Regions from separate parts of the Pseudomonas sp. SMV71 genome, predicted to be linked through region 3. Evidence: predicted binding sites of a transcription regulator. Region 3 holds the regulator's gene; each other region holds the start of a gene.
What was found. The regulator sigma-54, encoded in region 3, starts transcription at its own class of promoters, with help from an activator protein. The targets are predictions, from matches to a motif close to ANTGGCATNNANNTTGCTNT.

Region 1: a site for sigma-54 is predicted at 6,059-6,078, ahead of flgB (flagellar basal body rod protein FlgB). Genes of this name have one in related genera too.
Region 2: a site for sigma-54 is predicted at 2,118-2,137, ahead of glnA (glutamate--ammonia ligase). Genes of this name have one in related genera too.

Annotation. Positions count from the first base shown of each region.
Region 1 is NZ_JBKGGU010000009.1:90,143-100,127, forward strand. It holds gene ACLEJQ_RS11220 (ribonucleoside-diphosphate reductase subunit alpha) at 1-2,831, shown strand, start outside; gene flgE (flagellar hook protein FlgE) at 3,101-4,399, opposite strand; gene flgD (flagellar hook assembly protein FlgD) at 4,430-5,149, opposite strand; gene flgC (flagellar basal body rod protein FlgC) at 5,165-5,608, opposite strand; gene flgB (flagellar basal body rod protein FlgB) at 5,612-6,019, opposite strand; gene cheR (protein-glutamate O-methyltransferase CheR) at 6,371-7,198, opposite strand; gene ACLEJQ_RS11250 (chemotaxis protein CheV) at 7,253-8,179, opposite strand; gene flgA (flagellar basal body P-ring formation chaperone FlgA) at 8,258-9,022, shown strand; gene flgM (flagellar biosynthesis anti-sigma factor FlgM) at 9,197-9,505, shown strand; gene ACLEJQ_RS11265 (flagella synthesis protein FlgN) at 9,553-9,985, shown strand, end outside.
Region 2 is NZ_JBKGGU010000015.1:1,593-11,577, forward strand. It holds gene typA (translational GTPase TypA) at 1-309, opposite strand, end outside; gene thiI (tRNA uracil 4-sulfurtransferase ThiI) at 449-1,903, opposite strand; gene glnA (glutamate--ammonia ligase) at 2,231-3,637, shown strand; gene ACLEJQ_RS16615 (chorismate mutase) at 3,753-4,307, shown strand; gene ACLEJQ_RS16620 (DUF4124 domain-containing protein) at 4,630-5,145, shown strand; gene ACLEJQ_RS16625 (DUF4124 domain-containing protein) at 5,142-5,765, shown strand; gene glnL (nitrogen regulation protein NR(II)) at 5,997-7,082, shown strand; gene ntrC (nitrogen regulation protein NR(I)) at 7,079-8,515, shown strand; gene ACLEJQ_RS16640 (hypothetical protein) at 9,213-9,653, opposite strand; gene trmL (tRNA (uridine(34)/cytosine(34)/5-carboxymethylaminomethyluridine(34)-2'-O)-methyltransferase TrmL) at 9,652-9,985, shown strand, end outside.
Region 3 is NZ_JBKGGU010000006.1:185,247-195,231, forward strand. It holds gene tldD (metalloprotease TldD) at 1-1,229, shown strand, start outside; gene yjgA (ribosome biogenesis factor YjgA) at 1,392-1,916, opposite strand; gene pmbA (metalloprotease PmbA) at 2,025-3,371, shown strand; gene ACLEJQ_RS08000 (HPr family phosphocarrier protein) at 3,601-3,876, opposite strand; gene rapZ (RNase adapter RapZ) at 3,892-4,749, opposite strand; gene ptsN (PTS IIA-like nitrogen regulatory protein PtsN) at 4,752-5,216, opposite strand; gene hpf (ribosome hibernation-promoting factor, HPF/YfiA family) at 5,229-5,537, opposite strand; gene ACLEJQ_RS08020 (RNA polymerase factor sigma-54) at 5,614-7,110, opposite strand; gene lptB (LPS export ABC transporter ATP-binding protein) at 7,274-7,999, opposite strand; gene lptA (lipopolysaccharide transport periplasmic protein LptA) at 7,999-8,544, opposite strand; gene lptC (LPS export ABC transporter periplasmic protein LptC) at 8,531-9,100, opposite strand; gene ACLEJQ_RS08040 (KdsC family phosphatase) at 9,108-9,632, opposite strand; gene ACLEJQ_RS08045 (KpsF/GutQ family sugar-phosphate isomerase) at 9,632-9,985, opposite strand, start outside.

The sequences.
Region 1 (9,985 bases), on a different contig from region 3:
CTCCGGATCTGTCCGCCACCGCGCCAGGCCAACTGCGTGTGATCAAGCGTAACGGCACTGTCGTTCCTTACACCGATGACAAGATCACCGTCGCCATCACCAAAGCGTTTCTTGCAGTTGAAGGCGGTACCGCTGCCGCTTCGTCGCGCATCCATGACACCGTGGCCCGCCTGACCGAACAAGTGACCGCGACCTTCAAGCGTCGCATGCCATCGGGCGGCACCATCCACATCGAAGAAATCCAGGACCAGGTCGAACTGGCCCTGATGCGTGCCGGCGAGCAGAAAGTGGCTCGCGACTACGTGATCTATCGTGATTCGCGCGCCAAGGAGCGTGCCACCCGCGCGCCGGCCGACGCACCGGTCCAGGCCCACCCTTCGATCCGCATCGCCCGCGCCGACGGCAGCCTGGCGCCGCTGGACATGGGTCGCCTGAACACCATCGTCACCGAAGCCTGCGAAGGCCTGGAAGAAGTCGACGGCGAGCTGATCCAGCGCGAAACCCTGAAGAACCTCTACGACGGCGTCGCCCTCAAGGACGTCAACACCGCTCTGGTGATGACTGCGCGGACCCTGGTAGAACGCGAACCGAACTACTCCTTCGTCACCGCCCGCCTGCTGATGGACACCCTGCGTGCCGAAGGCCTGGGCTTCCTGGGCGTCGCCGAGAGCGCGACCCACCACGAAATGGCCGACCTGTACGCCAAGGCCCTGCCGGCCTACGTCGCCAAGGGTATCGAATACGAATTGCTGAACCCGGTCCTGGCCTCCTTCGACCTGGAAAAACTCGGCAAGGCGATCAACCACGAGCGTGACCAGCAGTTCACCTACCTGGGCCTGCAAACCCTGTACGACCGTTACTTCATCCACAAGGACGGCATCCGCTTCGAACTGCCGCAGATCTTCTTCATGCGCGTGGCCATGGGCCTGGCGATCGAAGAGAAGCACAAAGAAGACCGTGCCATCGAGTTCTACAACCTGTTGTCGTCGTTCGACTACATGGCGTCGACCCCGACCCTGTTCAACGCCGGCACCCTGCGTCCGCAGCTGTCCAGCTGCTACCTGACCACCGTGCCGGACGATCTGTCGGGCATCTACGGCGCGATCCACGACAACGCCATGCTGTCCAAATTCGCCGGTGGCCTGGGCAACGACTGGACTCCGGTTCGCGCATTGGGCTCGTACATCAAGGGCACCAACGGCAAGTCCCAGGGCGTCGTGCCGTTCCTCAAGGTGGTCAACGACACCGCCGTGGCGGTCAACCAGGGCGGCAAGCGCAAGGGCGCGGTCTGTGCCTACCTGGAAACCTGGCACATGGACATCGAAGAGTTCATCGAGCTGCGCAAGAACACCGGTGACGATCGTCGTCGTACCCACGACATGAACACCGCCAACTGGATCCCCGACCTGTTCATGAAGCGCGTCTTCGACGACGGCAAGTGGACCCTGTTCTCGCCGTCCGAAGTACCGGACCTGCATGACCTGACCGGCAAGGCCTTCGAAGAGCGCTACGAGTACTACGAAGCCCTGACCGAGTACAACAAGATCAAGCTGTTCAAGGTCGTCCAGGCCAAGGACCTGTGGCGCAAGATGCTCTCGATGCTGTTCGAGACCGGCCACCCATGGCTGACCTTCAAGGACCCGTGCAACCTGCGCAGCCCGCAGCAGCACGTGGGCGTGGTCCACAGCTCGAACCTGTGCACCGAGATCACCCTGAACACCAACAAGGACGAGATCGCGGTCTGCAACCTGGGCTCGATCAACCTGCCGAACCACATCATCGATGGCCAGCTGGACACCGCCAAGCTGCAACGCACCGTGAACACCGCCGTGCGCATGCTCGACAACGTGATCGACATCAACTACTACTCGGTGCCGCAGGCGAAGAACTCCAACTTCAAGCACCGTCCGGTCGGCCTGGGCATCATGGGCTTCCAGGATGCGCTGTACCTGCAACACATCCCGTACGGTTCCGATGCCGCGGTCGAGTTCGCCGACAAGTCCATGGAAGCGGTCAGCTACTACGCGATCCAGGCGTCCTGCGACCTGGCCGACGAGCGCGGTTCGTACGAGACGTTCCAGGGTTCGCTGTGGTCCAAGGGCATCCTGCCACTGGACTCGCAACAGATCCTGATCGCCCAGCGCGGCGAGAAGTACATCGACGTTGACCTGAACGAATCCCTGGACTGGGCACCGGTTCGCGCCCGTGTGCAGAAAGGCATCCGTAACTCCAACATCATGGCCATCGCACCGACCGCCACCATCGCCAACATCACCGGCGTGTCGCAGTCGATCGAACCGACCTACCAGAACCTGTACGTGAAATCGAACCTGTCGGGCGAATTCACCGTGATCAACCCGTACCTGGTCCGCGACCTCAAGGCCCGCGGCCTCTGGGACTCGGTCATGATCAACGACCTGAAGTACTACGACGGTTCGGTGCAGCAGATCGAGCGCATCCCGCAGGAACTCAAGGCGCTCTACGCCACGGCGTTCGAAGTGGACACCAAGTGGATCGTCGACGCCGCCAGCCGTCGCCAGAAGTGGATCGACCAGGCTCAGTCGCTGAACCTGTACATCGCCGGCGCCTCGGGCAAGAAGCTGGACGTGACCTACCGCATGGCCTGGTACCGTGGCCTGAAAACCACCTACTACCTCCGTGCCCTGGCCGCCACCAGCACCGAGAAGTCGACCATCAACACCGGCAAGCTGAACGCTGTTTCCAGCGGCGGCAACCACGGTGACGACTCGGTCCTGGCCGCCCCAGCAGGACCTGCGCCAGTGCCAAAGGCCTGCGCGATCGACGAGCCGGATTGCGAAGCTTGCCAATAAGCTGAGCGGGCGGGCGCTGAGAGGCGCCTGCTGAAAGAAGCCCCCGATAGACCGCTGGTTTATCGGGGGTTTTCTTTTGTCTGGAGGAAAGTGGCGCCTGACCTGGCCCCATCGCGAGCAAGCTCGCTCCCACCTTTGAGCTGCATGTACGGCACCCGTGGGAGCGAGCTTGCTCGCGATGAGGCCGGACCAGGTACAACAAAACCTGCGCCCACAAAAAAGCCCCTCTTACGAGGGGCTCCTTGTGCAGCTTCAAGCCACCTGAGGCATCACGCCATCTGAATGATGGTCTGCATGATGGTGCTCTGGGTGGAGATGGTCTTGGCGTTCGCCTGGTAGTTGCTCTGTGCCTTGATCAACTCGACCAGCTCGTTGGTCAGGTTGACGTTGGACTCTTCCAGCGAGTTGGACACGATCGAACCCAAGGTGCCGGTTTGCGGGGCGTCGTAGCCCGGAATACCCGACGCGAAGGTTTCTTTCCAGCTGGTACCGCCTACCGGCTGCAGGCCTTGCTCGTTGGTGAAGCTGGCGAGCGCGAGCTGGCCGATCGGCTTGGTCTGGTTGTTGCTGAAGTTGGCCAGCAATACACCGCTGCCGTCGATGGTCAGGTTGGTGATCTGGCCGGTAGCGTAACCGTTCTGGGTCGGAATCGACCGGGCGGTGTCTGCGTTGAATTGGGTGGTGTTGGCCATGGAGATAGTAATGGTTGGTGCGCTCGCAGCACCATTGGCGGCCCAGACACCATTGGTTACGGTACCGGGCACCCAGCCAGTCAAGACCAGATCGTTGTTGATAGTCGCCGGAGGCGTGCTGACCTGAACCAGTTTGCCACTGGAGTCAAAGCTCATGGTCGACGGAACAGGCGCGGTAGCACCGGTAGTGGTCGGCAGGCTGCCGTTCAGGTTACGACCATCGATCAAGGTATAGACGTTCCAGGTATTGCCGGCAGTCTTGACCATGTATTGGTCCATGGAATGCTGGTTGCCCTGAGTGTCGTAGATCGGCGTGGTGAACTGCTTGGTGAATGTGGACGTATCGTTAGGATTGAACGCGGCGGTAATCGGCAACGCGGTCGAGTTCAGGTTGATCGTCGACGACACCAGGCTGGTGGCGGTTGGCGGCAGGTTGGACGTGTCGATACGCAGGTCGGTCAGGATTCCGTTCTGGATCTTGCCGTTGGCATCCACGCCATAGCCCTGCAACTTGGCAGTGCCATCGCTGTTGGTGATGTAGCCTTCCTTGTCGGTCTTGAAGGTACCGGCACGGGTGTAGCTCAGGGAACCGTCGTTGCTCAGGACAAAGAAGCCCTGGCCCTGGATCCCCATGTCCAGCACGTTGCCGGTGTTGTTGACGTCACCCTGGCCGAATTGCTGGGAAACGTTGGCCAGGCGCACGCCGTTGCCTACAGTCTTGCTGCCCGAACCCAGCTTGGTGGCCGAGTAGACATCCTCGAATTCCGCACGGGACGATTTGAAACCGGTGGTCGCCACGTTGGCGATGTTGTTGCCGGTGACGTCCAGCTGTTTGTTGGCAGCATAGAGACCGCTAAGGCCGATGTTGAAAGACATTTTCCACTCCTATTGCCGGGTTAGTCGGCTCTACATACCAATAGTTTGTACTTTGGACAGGGCGATGCTGCCCAGCCCGGCCAGGTTGAGCATCAATTCACCGCCCGTCTGGCTGATCGTCACGCTGCTGACCGTGGCCGGCAGGTTGGTGATCAGCGACGTCGGCTTGCCATCGATGGTGGTCGAGGCCGCGAAGGTGTAAGTACCGGATTCGACGGTGGTGCCCGCGTCGTTCTTGCCATCCCAGATGAAGGCCGAGTTGCCGGCTTTCTGCGCGCCAAGGTCGATGGTGCGGATGGTCTTGCCGTCCTTGTCCATGATCTTGACCGCGACAGAGCCCGAGGCCGGTACCACCACGGTGCCGTTGAGGCTCTTGGAGGTATCGACCACCGCCTTGTCACCCGGAGCGATGACCGAACGCCCCACCAGCGACGAGGCCTGCAAGGCTTGCGAGGAGTTGTAGTTGCCGGCGATGCCGCTCACGGTCTGGTTGAGGGTGGTGATGCCCTCCAGGCTGCTGAACTGCGCCAGCTGAGCCACGAACTCGCCGTTGTCCTGGGGTTCCAGCGGGTTCTGGTTCTTGAGCTGAGTGACCAGCAATTGCAGGAACGCATCCTTGCCCAGTTCCTTCTTGCCGGTCGCCGCACCCGTCAACGAGCCCAAGGCATCGGAGGGCTTGTTGGTCTTGACCGAAGAGTTGGCCAGGATTTCGTTGAGGCTCAAACCGCCGGTGGTGTTAGTAACGCTCATGTGACTCGCCCCTTATCACTGACCCAGGGTCAGGACCTTCTGCATCATGGTTTTGGCGGTGTTCATCATTTCGGCGTTGGTCTGGAACGAACGACTGGCGGAAATCATGTCGGCCATTTCTTCGACCACGTTGACATTCGGGTAGTAGACATAACCCTTGGCGTCGGCAGCCGGATGGTTTGGCTCATAACGCGCTTCCAGATTGCTCTGGTCCTCGACCACGCCCAGCACCTGCACACCCTGCCCGGCTGCGTCCTGCTCCTGGAACAGCGAGTCGCTGCCGCCGGACTGACCGCCTTGGAACATAGTGGCGAAGACCGGGTGGCGCGCGCGGTAGGTCTGGTCGATGCTCGACGAAACGGTTTCGGCGTTGGCAATGTTACTGGCGACGGTGTTCAGGCGAGTGGTCTGGGCACTCATGGCACTGCCGGCAATGTTGAATACGCTCGCGATCGACATGGATTACTCTCCGCGCAGGGCCGATACCAGCCCTTTGAATTTGCTGTTGAGCAGGGTGAAGCTGGCCTGGAAGTTCACGGAGTTTTCCGCGTAGTTGGACTGTTCCAGCTGAGCGTCCACGGTGTTCTGGTCAATCGAAGGTTGCATCGGCGTGCGATACATCAGCGACTCATCGCCATTGCCCAGGCCCTCGGCCTCGATATGACGGCTGTTGGTCATGTTCAGGGCAAAGCTACCGTTCTTGGTCCTCTCGTTCTGCTCGGCGAGCACTTTGGAGAAGTCCAGGTCCCGAGCCTTGTAGTTCGGGGTATCGGCGTTGGCAATGTTGTTGGCCAGGACTTCGGCACGCTGGGCGCGGAAGCTCAGGGCCTTTTCATGGATACCGAGCGCTTTATCGAAGCTGATGCTCATGGCACAAACCTTTGAGTGACCAATGTACGTACGATGGTTATAGCAAGCGTCGTGCCACTTTCCAAAAGCCCATAAACCGGGGCTTTGCGGGCAGCGGCAAGGCGGCAATGCCAGAAAAGCGGCAATGGGCTTCCGCTTGACTGCCGCTTTTCTGCCGCTCTCAGCGTCAATGGCGAAATTGTGGGAGCGGGCTTGCCCGCGAAAGCGGTGTATCAGGCGGCATCAATGTCTCTATTGGATCGCCTTCGCGAGCAAGCCCGCTCCCACAGAAGATTGGGGGGATTTGATGGAAGTTGACAGGCAAAAAAACGGGAGCCTTAGAGGGCTCCCGTTTTTTGACACACCGGCCAATCACTTCGCCTGATAGATGATCCCCGGACTGCACTGCACCATCTGGTAATGATCCGGCAAGCCATTCAACGCCTCTGAGGCGCCGAGGAACAGATAACCGCCCGGCTTCAGGGTGCCGTGGATCCGCAGCAGGATGTCTTTCTTCACTTCAGCGGAGAAATAGATCAGCACGTTGCGGCAGAACACGATGTCGAATTTGCCCAGGCTGGCATAGCTGTCCAGCAGGTTGAACGAGCGGAACTCCACACGATTCTTGATCGGCGCCTTGACCACCCAGCGCCCCGGACCTTTCGGGTCGAAGTAGCGTTGCAGGCGATCAGGCGACAGGCCACGGCCGATGGCCAGGCTATCGTACTCGCCGGTCTTGCAGTTGGTGAGCATGGACCCCGACAAGTCGGTGGCGACGATTTGCACGCCGCCCTTCAACTGGCCGATATTGGTCCGCTCGAATTCATCGATGGACATCGAGATCGAGTACGGTTCCTGTCCCGACGAACACGCCGCCGACCAGATCCGCAAGCGCTGCCCCGGACTGGCCTTGATGGCCGCCGGCAGTACCTTGTTCTTCAATACCTCGAATGGATAGGTGTCACGAAACCACAAGGTTTCGTTGGTGGTCATCGCATCCACCACCATCTCGCGCAGCCCACTGCGCGGCTGGGTCTGGATACGCTGCACCAGCTCGCCCAACGATTTGAGGCCCTGTTGCTCCATCAATTTGTTGAGACGGCTCGACACCAAGTATTGCTTGTTCTCACCAAGCAATATGCCACAGGCTTTTTCCAGGAAGACCCGGAACTGTTCGAAATCCAAATTACCCGTAGACAAGATGCCGCCTCTTTCATTGTATTGATTTGCCGGGCGCACAACGCGCCCGACCTTTTATCCTGCTGTCTTGATCCGATCGACCACCCGGGACGCCAGATCATCGGGCCGGAATTTCGCCAGGAAATCGTCGGCACCGACCTTCTTGACCATCGCCTGGTTGAAAACCCCGGACAACGAGGTGTGCAGGATGATGTGCAGCTTCTGCATACGCGGATCGCTGCGGATCTCCGAGGTCAGGGTGTAGCCGTCCATCTCCGGCATCTCGATGTCCGAGATCATCATCAGGAATTCTTCTTCGGGCTTCTTGCCCTCTTCCACCAGCTTGCGCAGGTAGTCCAGCGCCTGGCGCCCGTCGTTCAGCGCCACCACTTCGACACCGATGGTCTGCAGGCAACGCGTCACCTGCTTGCGTGCCACCGACGAGTCATCGACGGTCAGCACCCGCAGCGAAATCGCCTTGTGCTGGGTCTCGGCATCCACCACACCGACGGAAATGGCTTCCGGGGTCGGCGCAACTTCGGCGAGGATTTTCTCCACGTCGATGATTTCCACCAACTGGTTGTCGACCCGGGTCACTGCCGTCAGGTAGTGATCACGACCGGTGCCCTTGGGCGGTGGATGGATCTCTTCCCAGTTCATGTTGACGATGCGTTCCACCGAGCGCACCAGGAAGCCCTGGGTCTTGGTGTTGTACTCAGTGATGATCACGAACGGATTGCTCTGGTCCAGCAGCCGACCGGAACCGGTCGCCATTGCCAGATCGAGGATCGGGATCGTCGCTCCGCGAATATTCGCCACACCGCACACGACGGGACTGGACTTGGGCATCAGGGTCAGCTTGGGGCATTGCAGCACCTCGCGCACCTTGAATACGTTGATCCCATACATTTGCTGTCCGTCGAGACGGAACAACAACAGCTCCAGGCGATTCTGACCCACCAGCTGAGTGCGCTGGTTTACTGAATCCATTACTCCCGCCATGCCCTGACTCCTACCTAACGCTAATGTGTCCGACGCGCCTGAATCATTAAACGGCACGGGGCTTGCTATTCAACCGGCATGAACGCACAAACGACATTTTCTCGACGCCTGACCACTCACTGCCGCTACTGGCTCGGTGCACTGCTGGCTGTCTGCCTGTTCGCTTCGGGCCGCCCTGCCCTGGCAGATGCTCCGGTTACCTTGCCTGATCTCCTTATCGGCGTCACTCAGGGCTTTCTTGAATTCACCGTAGAAGACTACCTGGCTACCAGTCAAACCGAAGGTCGCTATGAAATCGAAGTCAACCAGCTCGACCCGCGCCTGCGCATGCCGATGTGCGACAAGGAATTGACTGCCTCGCTGGAGAGTCCGGCCCGGCCCCTGGGTCGCGTCACGGTCAAGGTTCGTTGCGACAGCGCCGCCCCGTGGACCGTGTTCGTACCGGCTCAAGTGCGCCTGTATCGGGAAATCGTCACGACCACTCGTCCGCTCAAACGGGCCGGGATCGTCGAGCCCCAGGACGTCGTGCTGCGCGAACGCGACATCAGCCAGATCACCCAGGGTTTCCTGACGTCGGTGGATCAGGCCATCGGGCAGAAACTTGTCCGACCAATGGTAGCCGACCAAGTTGTCACCCTGGTGCATCTGGAGCAAGCCGAAGTGGTACGCAAGGGCGACCAGGTGGTCATCACCGCCCGCAGCGGTACCCTGGCGGTACGGATGCCCGGCGAGGCCTTGTCCAATGGCGGTATGCGGGAACAGATCCGGGTGAAAAACCTCAACTCCCAACGGGTAATCAAAGCGCAGGTCATGGCCCCCGGCCAGGTGGAAGTGGCCATGTAGAGACTTGGTAGAGACGGGTACAAAGCTGGCGCTTGACCCCGGTGTTCCCTAGACTGTGCCTTTATACGAAGGCTTGCGCAGACGTGCGCATGTTCATTGAATAAATGAGCCTAAAGTTTTTTCAGGGATGGCCGAGAACATGGCAAGCGTCCAAATATCCAGAGGTTTTCTACCATGGTCATCGACTTCAATCGTTTAAACAGCTCTTCACCGTTGCCAGGCACTACCCGTACCAGCGCGAGCAAGGAAACCGACAAGTCCGCACCGCTGCCTACCCAGGCCGAAAAGGTCAACACCGGAGAGTCCGTACACCTCAGCACTGAGGCCCAGCAGTTGCAGAAGGTCACTGACAAGCTGCGCGATCAACCTGTCGTCGATAAAGCCCGCGTGGCCGAATTGAAAGCAGCAATCGCCGATGGCAGCTATAAAGTCGACAGCAACCGCGTAGCCAGCAAACTGCTCAACTTCGAAGCCCAGCGCTAGGCCGCCGCCTGCGCAGGCTTTTGGACGCTCAAGACCCAAGGCCAGCCATGCACGACACGAATTTATTGCAACTGATCATCGACGACTTCGCTCCAGCGCAACAGCTGCTGGAATTACTGCAGGCCGAATCCGTGGCGTTGCACGGTCGCGACATGCCTCTGCTGGAAAATATCCTGGCGCAGAAGCAGGCATTGATCATTCTGCTCGACCAGCATGGCCGCAAGCGCAGCGAGATCCTCATCAGCCTCAACCTGCCCGCCACTCACGAAGGCCTCGAGCAACTGGCCAGCCAGTCGTCGATCGGCGATCAATTGCTGTCCCAGAGCAAAGTCCTCAATGACCTGCTCGCCCAGTGCCAAGCGACCAATGCGCGTAATGGCCAGTCGATCCTGACCCAGCAGGCCGCCACCGCCAATCAGTTGCGTATCCTCAACGGCGGCGAAATCCCGACGCTGTATGACGCCAGCGGCTCGACCGCCC
Region 2 (9,985 bases), on a different contig from region 3:
GTCCTGGGCGTCGACCAGCAGCAGCACGGAGTCGACCATCGACATCACGCGCTCTACTTCACCACCGAAGTCGGCGTGGCCCGGGGTGTCCACGATGTTGATGTGGTAGCCGTTCCAGTTGATGGCGGTGTTTTTGGCCAGGATGGTAATACCACGCTCTTTTTCCTGGTCGTTGGAGTCCATCACGCGCTCGTCGTTGAGCTCGTTGCGCTCCAGAGTGCCGGATTGACGCAAGAGTTTGTCTACCAGGGTGGTCTTACCATGGTCAACGTGGGCGATGATGGCGATGTTGCGTAGATTTTCGATCACTTGTGTATCTCGATCAGAGGATTCGGTGTGCTGACAGGTCGTGGCAGCGATTTACGTTGAGTCCGACAAAAGCCGTTACAGCTTGCCGGCGGCGTCGGGGGGCCGGTGACGCAGGCCACAGGCAAACAGCCCCGGGCACTTAGCTCGGTCGATAAACGCGCACATTGGCATGCCCCTCACTGAGCAAATGGTGGACATGCAGGCGACTCATCACGCCTTTGTCGCAATACAGCAGGTACTGGCGAGTAGGGTCCAGTTCCTTGAAACGCGCGTTCACGGCATAGAACGGCATCGTTTGTACCTCGATGCCGGCGATCTCCAGCGGTTCCTCTTCAGCGTCGTCCGGGTGACGGATGTCGATGACGATCTGACCGGCCAGTGCTTCGCCGACTTCTTCAACCTGAATGTCCTGGCCCAACTCGTCGATGACCCGATCGATCGGCACCAGCCTGGCGTTTTCGAGCGCACGCTCGAGCACCGCCATGTCGAATTCTTTCTCTTCGTGCTCCACGCGCCCGCGCTTGGCCGCCGTCTTCGGGTTCACCGAGATGACCCCGCAGTACTCCGGCATGTGCCGGGCGAAATCGGCCGTGCCGATCTCGATGGCCGTGTCGATGATGTCCTGCTTGTGGCTGGCGATCAGCGGGCGCAGCACCAGTTTCTCGGTGACGCAGTCGATCACCGACAGGTTCGGCAGCGTCTGGCTCGACACCTGGGAAATCGCTTCGCCGGTGACCAGCGCATCGATGTGCAGGCGCTCGGCGATGCTCGACGCGGCACGCAACATCATACGCTTCAAAATGACGCCCATATGACTGTTGTCGACTTTGCCGAGAATCTCGCCGAGGACTTCTTCGAACGGCACACTCACAAATAACACGCGTTGGGAGCTGCCGTACTTCTTCCAGATGAAGTGCGCCACTTCCATCACGCCCAGCTCATGGGCCCGCCCGCCGAGGTTAAAGAAGCAGAAATGAGCCATCAGCCCGCGACGCATGATCTGGTAGGCAGCGACCGTGGAGTCGAAACCGCCGGACATCAGCACCAGCGTCTGCTCCAGCGAACCCAGCGGATAGCCGCCGATACCGTTGTGCTGGCTATGGATGACGAAGAGCCGCTGGTCACGGATCTCGATGCGCACTTCTATTTGCGGGTCTTTCAAGGAAATACCGGCCGCACCACATTGCCGGCGCAATTGGCTGCCGACATATTTCTCGACGTCCATCGAGCTGAACGGGTGCTTGCCGGCGCGCTTGCAGCGCACCGAAAAAATCTTGCCGGCCAGGGCATCACCATAATGCAGCATGCATTTGGCGAGGATGTCGTCGAAATCCCCCAGCGGATATTCATCGACCTGCAGGAAATGCGCGATGCCGGGCATGCAGCCCAGGCGCTCGGTCATTTCCTTGAGGATCCGGGGTTCGCTGACACGTGTTTCCAACTCAAGGTTGTCCCACACGCCATTCACCACCACGACCGGGTCCAGATCTCGGAGCACGGCACGGATGTTCTTGGCCAACTGGCGGATGAAACGCATCCGTACCGGGCGGCTCTTGATGGTGATCTCGGGGAAGACTTTTACGATAAGTTTCATGAAAACAGCGCGCGAACGGCCAGCCGAAAAAGGGGGGCGCGGATTATAGCGGAAATTGCTCAAGGTTTAACCAGTTAATGTGCAGATGATTATGCATGCACCAAAACAGGTCATTTACGCTAGGCGGCGCCACATTGCAGTGCGTTATTGTCTGACAATCGGCTTTTATGGCGCTCAAAAGCGAGGATTTGGTGCAAAAAACCCATGCTGGGGCACTGGCATGCAATTTGCTCCCTTGTGAGGCAGGTTGCCTTGGCAGAGTATTCGCGCCGGCATCACCCATATCTTAGGGCACACCATTACCGCCCGAAGCCACCCGGAGGACATATGTCGAAGTCGGTTCAACTCATCAAAGATCATGACGTCAAGTGGATTGATCTGCGCTTCACTGACACCAAAGGCACTCAACATCACGTGACCATGCCGGCCCGCGATGCACTGGACGACGATTTCTTTGAAATCGGCAAGATGTTCGACGGTTCCTCCATCTCCGGCTGGAAGGGCATCGAAGCCTCCGACATGATCCTGATGCCGGACGACGAAACCGCCGTCCTGGACCCGTTCACCGAAGAGCCGACCCTGATTCTGGTCTGCGACATCATCGAACCTTCGACCATGCAAGGCTATGACCGCGACCCTCGCGCCATCGCCCACCGCGCCGAGGAATACCTGAAGTCCACCGGCATCGGCGACACTGCATTCTTCGGCCCTGAGCCTGAGTTCTTCATCTTCGACTCGGTCAAATTCAAGTCCGACATCTCCGGCTCCATGTTCAAGATCTTCTCCGAACAAGGCTCCTGGATGTCCGACCAGGACGTGGAAGGCGGCAACAAAGGCCACCGTCCAGGCGTGAAAGGCGGCTACTTCCCGGTTCCACCGTTCGACTTCGACCATGAAATCCGTACCTCCATGTGCAACGCACTGGAAGAAATGGGCCAGACCGTCGAAGTTCACCACCACGAAGTGGCAACTGCCGGCCAGAACGAAATCGGCGTGAAATTCAACACGCTGGTCAAGAAGGCTGACGAAGTGCAGACCCTGAAGTATGTCGTGCACAACGTTGCCGACGCTTACGGTCGCACCGCGACATTCATGCCCAAGCCACTGTATGGCGACAACGGTTCGGGCATGCACGTCCACGTGTCGATCTCCAAGGACGGCAAGAACACCTTCGCTGGCGAAGGCTATGCCGGGCTGTCGGACACCGCCCTGTACTTCATCGGCGGCATCATCAAGCACGGTAAGGCGCTGAACGGCTTCACCAACCCGTCGACCAACTCCTACAAGCGTCTGGTCCCAGGCTTCGAAGCGCCGGTAATGCTGGCCTACTCGGCTCGCAACCGTTCCGCCTCGATCCGTATTCCTTACGTGAACAGCCCTAAAGCCCGCCGTATCGAAGCGCGCTTCCCGGATCCGGCTGCCAACCCGTACCTGGCCTTCGCTGCACTGATGATGGCCGGCCTGGACGGTATCCAGAACAAGATCCACCCTGGCGATGCCGCCGACAAGAACCTGTATGACCTGCCGCCTGAAGAGGCCAAGGAAATCCCACAGGTTTGCGGCAGCCTGAAAGAAGCCCTGGAAGAGCTGGACAAGGGCCGTGCGTTCCTGACCAAGGGCGGCGTATTCAGCGATGACTTCATCGACGCTTACATCGCACTGAAAAGCGAAGAAGAAATCAAGGTCCGTACCTTCGTACACCCACTGGAATATGAGCTGTACTACAGCTGCTGATCCGGTAGCGTCGCCCCACGCGGCGTGTATCAAGAGAGGCCTCCTTCGGGAGGCCTTTTTTGTGGGCGCGATATACGTGCATCATGCCTCACCCACCGATAACGAGAGACCGTCCATGACTTTGCGCTTCAAGCTCTGCCTTGCCCTCTCAACCGCGCTGATGGCCACTGCCGCCGAAGCCAGCCCGGCCCCCGAGGCCCTTACCCCGCTGCTTAACGCCATTGGCGAACGTATCGCCCTTGCCAACCAGGTGGCGCTGAGCAAATGGGACAGTCAAAAGCCGGTGGAAGACCGCCAGCGCGAGCGTGAAGTGATTGCCGCCGCGGTGGCTCAGGCACCGGCCTACAAGCTGACGGGCGAAACCGTGGAAGCTTTTTTCGCCGCCCAGATAGAAGCCAACAAAATGGTGCAATACATCGAGCTGTCCGACTGGGCCCTGGAAGGCAAAGCGCCGGACCTGCCACGCCCGGACCTGGTGGGCGAGATCCGCCCGCAACTTGATCGATTGCAGAAACGCCTGTTGCAACAACTCGCCGACTTCGCCCCCTACCGCACCGACCCGCAGTGCCCGCAATGGCTGGCCCGCGCCACTCACAAAAACAAGCAGCATCCGATCCACCGACTGGCCCTGATCCGCGCGACCGGGGGGTTGTGCGTGGTCAAAAACTAGGCAAACACACATTCTCTTGCGGGAGCGAGCCTGCTCGCGATAGCGGTGTGTCAGCCAGCAAGGATGTTGGAGGTGATGGCCTCATCGCGAGCAAGCTCGCTCCCACGGTGGTTTTGTGTCGGACCCAGCTTTTGTGAGCACCACAGCCCATGTGGGAGCGAGCCTGCTCGCGATGGCGTCGGGTCAGCCAGTACTGATGTTGACTGACGAACCGCTATCGCGAGCAGGCTCGCTCCCACAAGGTACTTCAGCGTTCGGATTGGGCCAACCGCCCTCCCTGGCCTATGCTGCAACCCAACACTTTCAATTCTCGGTCGATTTTATGGGGCGTGTTTTTCCAGGAATGCTATTGCTGCTTTCACTACCTGTGGCGGCGCAGATCTACAAATACACCGACGCCAACGGCAACACTGCCTACAGCAACCAGCCGCCCCAGGGCGTGCCGGCCCAGACGGTGGAGCTGCCGCCGCTCAATAGCATCGAGCACCAGCCCCCCGCCGACCAGGGCACACCCGCCCCGTCACCCAACCCCGACGAAACGCCTGACGCCTATCAAACCCTGGCGCTGACGGACATCCCCACCGAAGAGGCCCTGCGCGCCAACAACGGAACCTTCACCGTCGGCGTGCGGGCCCAACCGCGCCTGCGAAGCCCGCATCTGTTCCGCCTGTTGCTGGATGGCCAGCCCTACGGCCAGCCGACGAATGTGCCGCGCCTGCAATTGGTGAACATTGACCGTGGCGAGCACAGCCTGGCGGTGCAGGTGATCGATGGCGACACGCTGGTGCAGCAGAGCGAAACCGTCACCTTCACCGTACAGCGGGTGCACCGGCCGTGAACCGTTGGCTGCTCGCCCTGGGCCTGTCGCTGGCCGCGTTACCGGCACTGGCGCAGGTCTATACCTATATCGACGCCCAAGGCAATCGCGTCTTCACCGACCAGCCGCGCCCCGGCAATGCAAAGAAAATCCAGCTGTCGCCGGGCAACCGCATGCCGCCCCCGCCCATAGGCGACATCGCGGCGCCTGCGCCTGAAGAAGCGCCGAAACCCCAATTTCATTACGAAATGCTCAGGCTCCTGATTCCCGAGCCGGACGCCACGATCCGCAGCACCGCCGGCGAGCTGATCGTCACCGCGACCAGCGAACCGGGCCTGAAAAGAGGTCACCGCTACCGCCTGCTGCTTGATGGCCAACCCATCGGCGAAGCGGGGCCAAGCCCGGTGTTCGCCCTGAGCAACATCGATCGCGGCACCCATCACCTGTCCGTGGAAATCCTCGACGAGCAAGGCCGCACCGTCGAGCGCACCGCCAACCAACCGTTCCACATGCAACGCATGTCCCTGGCGCAAAAGCGCCGTATCAAGCCCTGCGCCACGACCGATTACGGCCAGCGTCCCGAATGCCCTCTTGCCGAGAAACCGGAAGAAGAAGACGTGAGCATCCTGCCCTTTTTCTGATTTGCCCCATTGTCGCGCACTATAGTGGTGCAATCATTTGCACCCTACCCAGATTCCATCCCATTTTGGTTCGAAAGTACCCGGAGAAGCTGGCAGAAAGCCACGAAAACGGGCCCTTATAGTCTCGTTCGAGGCTCTAAACGCTTGTTTTTCGAGCCTTGGTTTGGTTTTTGCATTTTCCTGATACCAGCGCGTCATACGCGTGCCTGCTACGCTCCAAAAGAGGTCCTGATGACCATTAGCGACGCACTACACCGCTTGCTGCTCGACAATCTCACCACCGCGACCATCCTGCTCGACGCCCAGCTGCGCCTCGAGTACATGAACCCGGCGGCCGAGATGCTGCTGGCCGTCAGCGGCCAGCGCAGCCACGGGCAGTTCATCAGCGAGCTATTCACCGAATCCGCCGAGGCGCTCAATTCCCTGCGCCAGGCAGTGGAGCAAGCGCATCCGTTCACCAAGCGCGAAGCGATGCTCACCGCCCTGACCGGCCAGACCCTGACCGTGGACTACGCAGTGACGCCGATCCTGAACAACGGCACCACCCTGCTGCTGTTGGAAGTCCATCCTCGTGATCGCCTGCTGCGCATCACCAAGGAAGAGGCGCAACTGTCCAAGCAGGAAACCAGCAAGATGCTGGTGCGTGGCCTGGCCCATGAGATCAAGAACCCCCTCGGTGGAATTCGCGGTGCGGCGCAGTTGCTCGCCCGCGAACTGCCGGAAGAAAGCCTCAAGGACTACACCAACGTCATCATCGAAGAAGCCGACCGCCTGCGAAACCTGGTGGACCGCATGCTCGGCTCGAACAAACTGCCGTCCCTGGCGCTGTGCAATGTCCATGAGGTACTGGAACGGGTGAGCAGCCTGGTAGAAGCGGAAAGCCAGGGCTGCATCACCCTGGTGCGCGACTATGACCCAAGCATCCCCGACGTATTGATCGACCGCGAACAGATGATCCAGGCGGTGCTCAATATCGTGCGTAATGCGATGCAGGCCATCAGCACCCAGAACGAACTGCGCCTGGGCCGCATCAGCCTGCGCACACGGGCCATGCGCCAGTTCACCATCGGCCATGTGCGTCATCGCCTGGTGACCAAGATCGAAATCACCGACAACGGCCCCGGCATTCCGACCGAACTTCAGGAAACCATCTTTTTTCCCATGGTCAGCGGCCGCCCGGACGGTACCGGGCTGGGCCTGGCCATTACCCAGAACATCATCAGTCAGCACCAGGGCTTGATCGAGTGTGAAAGCCACCCCGGCCACACCACCTTCTCGATCTTCCTGCCACTGGAACAAGGAGCCACATCGACATGAGCCGTAGTGAAACCGTGTGGATCGTCGATGACGACCGTTCTATCCGTTGGGTCCTGGAAAAAGCCTTGCAACAGGAAGGCATGACCACCCAGAGCTTCGACAGCGCCGACGGGGTGATGAGCCGCCTGGCCCGTCAGCAACCGGACGTCATCATCTCCGATATCCGCATGCCGGGCGCCAGTGGCCTGGACCTGCTGGCGCGGATTCGCGAACAGCACCCACGGCTGCCGGTGATCATCATGACCGCCCACTCGGACCTGGACAGCGCCGTCGCGTCGTACCAGGGCGGGGCTTTCGAATACCTGCCCAAGCCGTTCGATGTCGATGAAGCGGTGTCGCTGGTCAAGCGCGCCAATCAGCACGCCCAGGAGCAACAGGGCATGGAGGAGGTGCCGGCCCTGGCCCGCACCCCGGAAATCATCGGCGAAGCGCCGGCCATGCAGGAAGTGTTTCGCGCCATCGGGCGCCTGAGCCACTCCAACATCACTGTGCTGATCAACGGCGAGTCGGGCACCGGTAAAGAACTGGTGGCCCATGCCCTGCACCGCCACAGCCCACGGGCAGCCTCACCGTTCATTGCGCTGAACATGGCGGCGATTCCCAAGGATTTGATGGAGTCCGAGCTGTTCGGCCACGAAAAGGGCGCGTTCACCGGGGCCGCCAATCTGCGCCGCGGACGCTTCGAGCAGGCGGACGGCGGCACCTTGTTCCTCGATGAAATCGGCGACATGCCGGCCGACACCCAGACTCGCCTGCTGCGGGTGCTGGCGGACGGCGAGTTCTACCGAGTGGGCGGGCATACGCCAGTCAAGGTCGATGTGCGCATCATCGCCGCGACCCACCAGAACCTGGAAACGCTGGTCCACGCCGGGAAATTCCGTGAGGACCTGTTCCATCGCCTGAACGTGATCCGCATCCACATCCCGCGCCTTGCAGATCGCCGGGAAGACATCCCAACCCTGGCCCGGCACTTCCTGAGCCGCGCGGCACAGGAACTGGCGGTGGAACCCAAGCTGCTCAAGGGCGAAACCGAGGAATACCTCAAGAATCTGCCATGGCCCGGCAACGTCCGGCAGTTGGAGAATACCTGCCGCTGGATCACGGTCATGGCTTCGGGCCGTGAAGTACACATCAGCGACCTGCCGCCGGAATTACTGAGCCTGCCGCAGGATTCGGCACCGGTGACCAACTGGGAACAAGCCCTGCGCCAATGGGCCGACCAGGCCCTGGCTCGCGGCCAGTCGAACCTGCTGGACAGCGCCGTCCCGAGTTTCGAGCGGATCATGATCGAAACCGCCCTCAAACACACCGCCGGTCGCCGCCGCGATGCCGCCGTGCTGCTGGGCTGGGGCCGCAACACCTTGACCCGCAAGATCAAGGAACTGGGGATGAAGGTTGATGGCGGGGATGATGATGAAGGGGATGAGGGCTAACGGAGCCTGAGTTCTCGTCTACCTTGAAGGCCAATCACGAGCAGGCTCGCTCCCACAGGGGGGGCCGTGGTTGATCTCGAGTTTCGACTCAGCACAAATCCAACGTGGCGAGGGAGCTTGCTCCCGCTGGCCTGCGAAGCAGGCCCCTGCATTTCTCCCGGCAAATCGCATGACCCGATCTTGCGATTGCTGCGCAGCCGAGCGGGAGCAAGCTCCCTCGCCACGGGCTTTGGGTTGCCTGGAGTGACGCCATCGTCTGATCGCCGCCCGGAGCAGGCTCGCTCCCACAATCAAAAACTCCTTCGCGATATCCCTGTGCACCGTTTCAATGCACCACGAACCGCAACCGCGCGTGCCCTGGCAACCCAAAACAATCGCCCCACCTCAAAAAATCCTATCCACAAAAACGCGAAAGCCCCGCAATCCGGGGCCTTTGGCCTCCATCAGTAAAATTCCGTGACAAACCATTTAAACCTGGCACGCCCCCTGCAACAACCCCATCACTACCCAGTTTCGGGGACCTTGGTACAGGCAGGCCGGGGATTCCCCATTTTATCCGGGCTCATCGAGCCCAGCGTTTTGGGGGCCTTGATACAGGCAGGTCAAGGTTTCCCTTCTTTACACCCAGGGCTGTGCGCAAGCCGCGAGCCCTTCCGTTTCGGGAACCTTGGTACAGGCAGGCCGGGGATTCCCTCTTTTATTGCTCCTGGAGACGGACCTCCAGCCGCCAGCGGTCATCCACCTCGCTGCCGGCCCAGTCCCCCCGCAACGGACGCGCCGCCACCAGCGTCAGCAACAACCCCTTGTCACTCAATCGCACGCGCCAATTGACATCCTTGCCGTCGAGCTTGAACCGGCCCTTCTGCGCCCGCCCCTCGGCATCGAACAACAGCGCAACCGAACCGTCGATGATTTCGCCATGCAACTTGGGTTCGTCGTTGAACCAGGCCACCAGCTTCCCGTCGCTCACCTCGATCTTTTGCAATTCGACCGGTTCAGGCGTGGTCAGGCGCCCGATCATCAGCCCGACCATCATGCCGAATATCGCCAGGGAACCCATCACCCGAAGCATTAGCTTCGAACGTTGATAGGTTTGCGGCGTAGAATGCCGCTCATCTTTATCTTCGGAGCCGTGCATGTTTCACGTCATCCTTTTTCAACCGGAAATTCCGCCGAATACCGGCAATGTCATCAGGCTGTGCGCCAACAGTGGCTGCCACCTGCATCTGATCGAGCCGCTGGGCTTTGAAATGGACGACAAGCGCCTGCGCCGTGCCGGACTCGACTACCATGAGTATGCCACCTTGCAGCGTCACGCCGACTTGGCCAGTTGTCTGGAAAGCCTGGAGCATCCACGCCTGTTCGCCTTCACCACCAAGGGTTCGCGGCCCTTCCATGACGCCCGGTTCGTGGCCGGCGATGCCTTCCTGTTCGGGCCCGAAAGCCGTGGCCTGCCCGCCGATGTACTCG
Region 3 (9,985 bases):
CCCAGTCCGGCGAAAAAACCGGCTTTGCCTACAGCAATGCCATCACGCTCGAAGCCCTGGGCGCTGCGGCACGTGCGGCCCGTTCGATTTCCCGAGCCGGGCAGAACGGTACGGTCCAGGCCTTCAGCAGCCAGGATGTGGCGCAACTCTATGCGCCGGACAACCCGCTGGAAGTCATCAGTCGTGCGGAAAAGGTCGAACTGCTCAAGCGTATCGATCTGGCGACCCGTGCCCTCGATCCGCGTATCCAGCAGGTTTCGGTGAGCCTGGCTGGCGTCTGGGAGCGAATCCTGGTGGCCTCCACCGATGGCGGCCTGGCGGCGGACGTGCGGCCGCTGGTGCGCTTCAACGTCAGTGTGATCGTCGAGCAGAACGGTCGTCGCGAACGCGGCGGGCATGGCGGCGGCGGGCGCACCGACTATCGCTACTTCCTCAGCGAAGACCGCGCCATGGGCTATGCTCGCGAAGCGTTGCGCCAGGCATTGGTCAACCTGGAGGCCATTCCCGCTCCGGCCGGTACCTTGCCGGTGGTACTGGGCCCTGGCTGGTCCGGCGTGCTGTTGCACGAAGCGGTGGGGCATGGGCTGGAGGGCGACTTCAACCGCAAGGGCAGTTCGGCCTACAGCGGACGCATGGGCGAAATGGTCGCCTCGAAACTCTGCACCATCGTTGACGACGGTACGCTGGCCGGGCGCCGCGGCTCCCTCAGCGTGGATGACGAAGGCACCCCGACCGAATGCACCACGTTGATCGAGAACGGCGTGCTCAAGGGCTACATGCAGGACAAGCTCAATGCCCGCTTGATGGGCGTGGCCCGTACCGGCAATGGACGGCGTGAGTCTTATGCGCACCTGCCGATGCCGCGCATGACCAACACCTACATGCTGGGCGGCCAGAGCGATCCGGCGGAAATCATCGCCTCGGTGAAAAAGGGCATCTATTGCGCCAACCTCGGCGGCGGCCAAGTGGACATCACCAGTGGCAAGTTCGTGTTTTCCACCAGCGAAGCCTATCTGATCGAAGACGGCAAAATCACGGCGCCGGTCAAGGGCGCAACCCTGATTGGCAACGGGCCGGAAGCCATGAGCAGGGTGTCGATGGTCGGTAACGACCTCGCCCTGGACAGTGGCGTGGGGACTTGCGGCAAGGACGGGCAATCGGTGCCGGTAGGCGTCGGCCAGCCGACCCTGAAGATCGATGCGATCACCGTGGGTGGCACGGGCGCGTGATATTCAAAGGTATGCATGAATCGTGGCGAGGGAGCTTGCTCCCGCTCGGTCGGTCCGACGCCTCGGGCGCGGCGACCGCATTGGGGCTACTGCGTAGCCCGGCGGGAGCAAGCTCCCTCGCCACGATAAAGGCAACTCCCAAAGGGGAGTGGGTGTGAGCGATCAACGCAAGCCGCGTTGGGTTTCGTCCAGCTCACGGATGTACTTGAAGATTTTACGGCTCGAAGCCGGTGGCTTGTTTTGCGCCACTTCGTGCTGGGCCTGACGGATCAGGGAGCGCAGCTGCTGGCGATCGGCCTCGGGGTAGTCGATGACGAATTTTTCCAGGGTGCCGTCATCGCCCGCGATCAAGCGATCGCGCCAGCGTTCCAGGTTATGGAAGCGTTCGTTGTACTGGCGGGTGGAGGCATCGAGTTGATCGAGCAGGACCAGGATGGCGCTGGTGTCCTGGTCGCGCATCAGTTTGCCAATGAATTGCAGGTGCCGTTTACGCGCGATATTCGCGGTGTGCTTGGGCGCATCGGCCAGGGCCCGGCGCAAGGCGTCGGTCAGTGGCAGTTTGGCCAGCAAGTCAGGCTTGAGTGTTGTCAGGCGCTCGCCGAGGTCAACCAGAGCATGCAGCTCGCGTTTGACCTGGGATTTGCTTTTTTCACCCTCGTAGAGGGAGTCGTCGTAAGAATCAACCATGGTGGCAGTCCGCAAAGAAACGCCGCCATGATAACCAGTCGGGGGCCACTTGTCCGGCCCGGTCGCTCGAAGGCCGTTACCGAAAGCAGAATTTGAGTGGAGAACACCATGAGTGCAGTTCAGAGCGTCGGCCCGCAAGCGTTGCCGGCCCTGCAGGAACAAGTCGAGCAGATCCTCGCCGAGGTCAAGCGGCAGGGCGCCAGCGCGTGTGAAGTGGCGGTATCCCTTGAGCAGGGCCTGTCGACCTCGGTGCGCCAGCGCGAGGTGGAAACCGTCGAGTTCAATCGCGATCAGGGCTTTGGCATCACCCTGTACGTGGGCCAGCGCAAGGGCTCGGCCAGCACTTCGGCCAGCGGCCCGGAAGCCATCCGGGAGACGGTCGCCGCTGCGCTGGCAATCGCCAGGCATACCTCCGAAGACGATGCCTCGGGCCTGGCCGATGCTGCGCTGATGTGCAAGGAACAGCGTGATTTCGACCTGTTCCACGCTTGGGACATCACTCCCGAACAAGCCATCGAACAGGCGCTGCGTTGCGAAGCGGCGGCGTTCGACGCCGACGCACGGATCAAGAACGCCGACGGCACGACGCTCAACACGCACCAGGGCTGCCGGGTCTACGGCAACAGCCACGGCTTTATCGGTGGCTACGCATCGACCCGCCACAGCCTGAGCTGCGTGATGATTGCCGAGGCCAATGGCCAGATGCAGCGCGACTATTGGTACGACGTCAATCGCCAGGGGCCGTTGCTGGCGGACCCGGTGAGCATCGGCCAGAAAGCCGCGCAGCGGGCCGCCAGCCGCCTTGGCGCGCGCCCGGTGCCGACATGCGAAGTGCCGGTGCTGTTTTCGGCGGAATTGGCCGGCGGCTTGTTTGGCAGTTTCCTGTCGGCGGTGTCCGGCGGCAACCTGTACCGCAAATCGTCGTTCCTCGAAGGCGCGCTGGGCCAGAAACTGTTCCCGGAGTGGATGACCATCGACGAGCGCCCGCATCTGTTGCAGGCCATGGGCAGTGCGGCGTTCGATGGCGATGGCCTGGCGACCTATGCCAAACCGTTCGTGGAAAACGGCGAGTTGGTGTCCTATATCCTCGGCACCTATTCGGGTCGCAAACTGGGGATGCCGAGCACCGCCAACGCCGGCGGCGTACACAATCTGTTCGTCACCCATGGCGAGGAAGACCAGGCAGCGTTGCTGCGACGCATGGGCCGTGGTCTGCTGGTGACCGAGCTGATGGGCCATGGGTTGAACATGGTGACCGGGGACTATTCTCGCGGTGCTGCAGGGTTCTGGGTGGAGAACGGCGAGATCCAGTTCCCGGTCCAGGAAGTGACCATTGCCGGGAACATGCGCGACATGTTCAAGCAGATCGTGGCGGTAGGAAGCGATCTGGAACTGCGCAGCAACATCCGCACCGGTTCGGTGTTGATCGAACGGATGATGGTGGCGGGGAGCTGAGGCCTGATGCATAAAAAAAAGGCGCGTCATCTTTGGATGTCGCGCCTTTTTTTATAAACCAGAAATCCCCGTGGCGAGGGAGCTTGCTCCCGTTCGGCTGCGCAGCAGCCGCAAAAACTCAGCGACAATGAAGATTGAGGTAGCCCGATGGATGGGGTCTGCTTCGCAGACCAGCGGGAGCAAGCTCCCTCGCCACAAAAAGCCAGTCTCAAATGTGCATTGAGAAAGCTTACTCGCCCTCATCAAAATAGTTGTTGATCAACGCTACCAGCGCATCCATCGCTTCCTGTGCTTCATCCCCTTCCGTTGCCAAGTGGATCTTCGTGCCCTTGCCGGCGGCGAGCATCATCATTGCCATGATGCTCTTGCCGTCGATCATCGACTCGGGGCTGCGACCGACCCTGATGGTGGTGTCCTTGAATCGTCCGGCAACCCCGACGAACTTGGCCGATGCCCGGGCGTGCAGGCCCAGCTTGTTGATGATTTCAATTTCCTGAGCGGGCATCGCGGTGTGAATCCTTTAGCTGAGGTCGCGGTGGCGAACCTGGACGTTCTTCAGGGACTGTTGCAGGAGCTGACCCAGGCGTTCGGTCAGGTAGACAGAGCGGTGATGGCCGCCCGTGCAGCCGATGGCAATCGTGACATAGGCACGGTTGCTGGCGGCAAAGCGGGGCAGCCACTTGAGCAGGTAGCTGGAAATATCCTGGTACATTTCCTCGACGTCCGGCTGTGCGGCCAGGTAATCGATCACCGGCTGGTCGAGTCCGGACTGCTCGCGCAATTCGGGTTTCCAGTAGGGATTGGGCAGGCAGCGTACGTCGAACACCAGGTCGGCGTCCACGGGCATGCCACGCTTGAAACCGAACGATTCCACCAGGAACGCCGTCCCTGGCTCCGGCTGGTTGAGCAGGCGCAACTTGATCGTGTCACGCAGCTGATAAAGGTTCAGGTGCGTGGTGTTGACTTTCAGGTCCGCCAAATCGGCGATGGACCCCAATAACTGGGTTTCATCGTCGATAGCTTCGGCCAGGGAGCGATTGGCGTTGCTCAGCGGATGGCGCCGGCGGGTTTCGGAAAAGCGCTTGAGCAGGGTCTCTTCGTCGGCATCCAGATACAACACATCGCACTGGATATGCCGGCTGCGCACTTCCTCGAGCAGTTCCGGAAAGCGCGACAGGTGGCTTGGCAGATTGCGTGCATCAATGGACACCGCCACCAGCGGCTGCGCCAGCTCGGTATGGATCATCGCACGTTCGGCCAGCTCCGGCAGCAGCCCGGCGGGCAGGTTGTCGATGCAGTAGTAGCCGCTGTCTTCAAGCACGTTGAGGGCCGTGCTTTTACCGGAGCCGGAGCGACCACTGACGATGATCATGCGCATGTTTAATGACCGTTCTGCTCGTCCAGGACAACCTGATACAAGGCTTGGTTATTCGGTGCGCTGCGCAGTTTGTCGCGCACTTCCTTGCGGTCCAGCATGCTGGCTATCTGGCGCAGCAGCTCGAGGTGCGCATCGGTCGCCGCCTCCGGGACCAGCAGTACAAACAGCAGGTCGACCGGGGCGCCGTCGATGGCGTCGAAATCAATGGGGGCTTCAAGGTGCAACAGCGCGCTGATGGGCGCGGTACAACCCTTGAGGCGGCAGTGGGGAATGGCGATGCCGTTGCCAAAACCGGTGGAACCGAGTTTTTCACGGGCGACCAGGGCCTCGAAGACACCCTGCATTTCCAGATCCGGCAGGTCGCTATGGATCAGGGTGGCGATTTGTTCGAGGGCTTTCTTTTTACTGCCGCCCGGCACGTTCACCAGGGAACGGCCGGGGGTCAGGATGGTTTCTAGTCGGATCATGGATTGGGGGGATTAACGACCGGTTGCGCCCTGAAGGAGGCTCTGGGTCTTTTCCTTATGCTTTTTGAGTTGGCGATCCAGCTTGTCGGTCAGCAGGTCAATCGCGGCATACATGTCTGTGTGCTCCGCGTTGGCAACCACCTCTCCGCCGGGAATATGCAGCGTGGCTTCGATTTTCTGCAGCAGCTTTTCGACATTCATCGTGACTTGCACGTTGGTGATCTTGTCGAAGTGCCTCTCCAATCGGTCGAGTTTTTCGCCGATGTAGGTGCGCAGAGGTTCGGTCACTTCCAGTTGGTGTCCACTGATGTTGACTTGCATACAGCTTCTCCTTCGTTGCCAGTGCATAAAGCGGCAGGCAGAAATACCTGCCACTGGAACGCTGTGGCGTGGCCGGTTACATCAACCGCTTGCGTTCGCTCGAAGGCGCGATCCCGAGGGACTCGCGGTATTTGGCGACGGTACGGCGGGCCACCTGAATGCCTTGTGCCTCCAGTAAACCAGCGATCTTGCTGTCACTCAACGGCTTTTTCTGATTTTCCGCAGCCACCAGTTTCTTGATGATTGCGCGGATGGCCGTGGACGAGCATTCGCCGCCTTCGGAGGTGCTGACATGGCTGGAGAAAAAGTATTTCAGTTCATAGATGCCCCGTGGGGTATGCATGAATTTCTGGGTAGTCACCCGGGAAATTGTCGATTCGTGCATCCCTACCGCTTCGGCGATATCGTGCAGGACCAACGGTTTCATCGCTTCATCGCCGTACTCCAGGAAGCCGCGCTGGTGCTCGACGATCTGGGTGGCAACTTTCATCAGGGTTTCGTTGCGGCTTTGCAGGCTCTTGATGAACCAACGGGCTTCTTGCAACTGGTTGCGCATGAAGGTGTTGTCGGCGCTGGTGTCGGCGCGCCTGACGAAGCCTGCATACTGGGCGTTGACCCGCAGCTTGGGAACCGACTCCTGGTTCAGTTCCACCAGCCAGCGATCGTTGTGCTTGCGCACGATCACATCGGGCACCACGTACTCGGGTTCGGTGGATTCGATCTGCGAGCCGGGACGCGGGTTGAGGCTCTGGACCAGCTCGATGACCTGGCGCAGCTCGTCTTCCTTGAGCTTCATACGCCGCATCAGCTGGCTGTAGTCGCGACCGCCCAACAGGTCGATGTAATCGGTGACCAGGCGCTTGGCTTCGGCCAGCCAGGGCGTCTTGGCCGGCAACTGGCGCAGTTGCAGCAGCAGGCATTCACCCAGGTTGCGGGCCGCGACGCCGGCGGGCTCGAACTGCTGGATCCGATGCAGGACAGCTTCGATCTCGTCCAGCTCGATATCGAGCTCCGGGTCAAAGGCTTCGAGGATTTCCTCGAGAGTCTCGTCCAGGTAACCCTGATTGTTGATGCAATCGATCAGGGTGACGGCGATCAGGCGATCGGTGTCGGACATCGGCGCCAGGTTCAATTGCCAAAGCAGGTGGCTTTGCAGGCTCTCGCCGGCGGAGGTGCGGGTGGTGAAATCCCACTCGTCGTCATCGCTGCTCGGCAGGCTGCTGGCGCTGGTCTGGTAGACGTCTTCCCAGGCGGTATCCACGGGCAGGTCGTTGGGGATGCGTTCGTTCCATTCGCCGTCCTCAAGGTTATCCACCGTGGGCGCTGCGGCTTCCTGGTAGGACGGTTCCTGGATTTCGGTATGGGTCTTCTGTTCGACGTTGTCGGCCAGTGGATCGGAGTTGTCGAAGTCGTCGCCTTCTTCCTGGCGTTCGAGCATCGGGTTGGACTCCAGGGCCTCCTGGATTTCCTGTTGCAGGTCCAGGGTCGACAATTGGAGCAGACGGATGGCCTGTTGCAGCTGCGGCGTCATCGTCAGCTGCTGGCCCATTCTCAAGACTAGCGATGGTTTCATGGCAGGGGCTTAACACCTTATTCGCCGGCGCACATGCGCCATCCACTACAGGGCGCCGGAGCGCCAAACTTAAGCAAATTATATGCCTGAAACTGAAGTGTTTGCCTAGAGCGCCGCCACAATAAAATCAACAGCGCCCGGGCGACTTGCCAGACACTCGGGCTTACAGGCGGAACTCGTGGCCCAGATACACTTCCTTGACCAGGTCGTTGGCGAGGATGGCGGCGGAGTCGCCTTCAGCGATCAACTGGCCGTCATTGACGATATAAGCGGTCTCGCAGATATCCAGGGTCTCGCGCACGTTGTGGTCGGTAATCAAAACGCCGATCCCCTTGGCCTTGAGGTGGTGGATGATCTGCTTGATGTCCCCCACCGAGATCGGATCCACGCCGGCGAACGGTTCGTCGAGCAGGATGAACTTCGGCGCGGTGGCCAGGGCGCGGGCGATCTCTACGCGTCGGCGCTCGCCACCGGACAGGCTCATGCCCAGGTTGTCGCGAATGTGACTGATGTGGAACTCCTGCAACAGGCTTTCCAGTTCCTGGCGACGGCCGGCCTTGTCGAGTTCCTTGCGGGTCTCGAGGATCGCCATGATGTTATCGGCCACCGACAGTTTGCGGAAGATCGACGCTTCTTGGGGAAGATAGCCGATACCGGCCTTGGCCCGGCCGTGCATCGGCTGGTGGCTGACATCGAGATCGTCAATCAGTACGCGGCCCTGGTCGGCCTGGACCAGACCGACAATCATGTAGAAGCAGGTGGTCTTGCCCGCGCCGTTCGGGCCGAGCAGGCCGACGATCTGGCCGCTGTCAATGGACAGGCTGACGTCACGCACGACTTGACGGCTCTTGTAGCTTTTGGCCAGGTGCTGAGCTTTCAGAGTTGCCATTACTGGGCCTTCTGCTCGGTTTTCTTTCTAGGCTGGATCACCATGTCAATCCGTGGACGCTGCTCGGTCACCTTGTTGCCAGTGGCGCGACCGGCACTGGCCAGTTTCTTGTTGGTGTCGTAGACGATTTTCTCGCCCTGGGTGGTGTTGCCGTCCTTGTCGATGACCTTGGCCCGGTCGATCAGGACAACGCGGTCCTGGGAGGCATGATACTGGATGGTGACGCCATAGCCCTGCACGGGCTTGGTATCGCCGGCCGTCTGCATCTGCTCGAAATAGGCCAGGTTGCCCACCGACGTCACCACGTCGATGTCGCCGGACTGGGTGCGGGTGAGGGTCACGGTATTGCCGGTCACCTTCATCGAGCCTTGGGTGATGATCACGTCACCTTTGTAAGTGGCTACGCCGTTCTTGTCGTCCAGTTGCGCGTCGTCGGCCTGAATGCGGATAGGCTGGTCGCGGTCGGTGGGAAGAGCCCAGGCGCTCGCGCTTCCCAGTGCTGCGCCCAGACTGAGCAAAATAGGGAGGGTTTTAGCGAGCTTCATACTGTCCTCTTACGTTCGATAGCAGGTGTATCCTGCTTTCCTTCAAATACGCCTTCATTCCCGTGCCGGTCGATACACCTCCGGCGCCGTCGATTCTAACGGGTTGCTCGGTCTGCGCATATTGCTGCTGCGGGAACACGGTCATGCGACTGCTGGTGATGACGGTCGTGCGGTTTTTTTCGTCGGTACGGGCCACGCGCACCGAGTCGATCAGTTCCACCTCGGTGCCGCCGGAATTGACTTCGGCGTGCTCGCTCTGCACGTGCCATGGAAATTCTGTGCCGCGGAACATGTTCAGGTCCGGCTTGGTGACCAGGGTAATGTCGGTGGCCTTGACGTGGTCGACCTTGTCGGCCGTCATCTCGTACTGCACTTTGCCGTCGGGCAGGTATTGCAGGGTGTGGGTATTTGACGCATACCAGTCGATTCTTTCCTCGACCTTGGCCGCGGGCTGGTCGAGGAACCGTTCAGGGCTGATGTTCCAGTAGCCGACCGCGGCAAAGATCGCCGCGATGCAGCCGAACACGACGATGGTGCGAATTTTCTTGCTCAGCATAAATGGCTCACAGGTACGCGGCGTTGGCCGCTTCGAGGCGGCCCTGGGCGCGCAGGATCAGTTCACAGAATTCGCGGGCCGCGCCTTCGCCGCCGCGTGCCGTGGTGACGCCGTGGGCGTGCTCGCGTACGAAGCCGGCCGCGTTGGCGACTGCCATGCCCAGCCCGACCCGGCGGATCACGGGAAGGTCCGGCAGGTCGTCGCCCAGGTAGGCCACCTGTTCATAGCTTAGGTTGAGTTGGCCCAGGAGTTCGTCCAGTACCACCAGTTTGTCCTCGCGCCCTTGATAAAGGTGGGGAATGCCGAGGTTTTTCGCGCGCCGCTCGACCACCGGCGTCTTGCGACCGCTGATGATGGCGGTCTGCACGCCGGCGGCCATCAGCATCTTGATGCCCTGGCCGTCGAGGGTGTTGAAGGTCTTGAACTCGCTGCCGTCTTCAAGGAAGTACAGGCGACCGTCGGTCAAGACGCCGTCGACGTCGAACACCGCCAGTTTGATCGCTTGGCCACGGTGCAACAGGTCTGTGTTCATTACATGACTCCGGCACGCAGCAAGTCGTGCATGTTCAGGGCGCCCAACGGGCGGTCTTCGTCGTCGACGACCACCAGGGCGCTGATCTTGTGGTCTTCCATGATTCTCAAGGCCTCGGCGGCAAGCATCTCGGCGCGGGCAGTCTTGCCGTGGGGCGTCATGACCTGGTCGATGGTGGCGCTGTGGATGTCGATGGTGCGGTCCAGGGTGCGGCGCAGGTCGCCGTCGGTGAAGATCCCGGCCAGCTTGCCATCGGCTTCGAGGACCACGGTCATGCCCAGCCCCTTGCGGGTCATTTCCATGAGCGCGTCCTTGAGCAGCGTGCCGCGCAGGACCTGCGGCAGCTCCTGGCC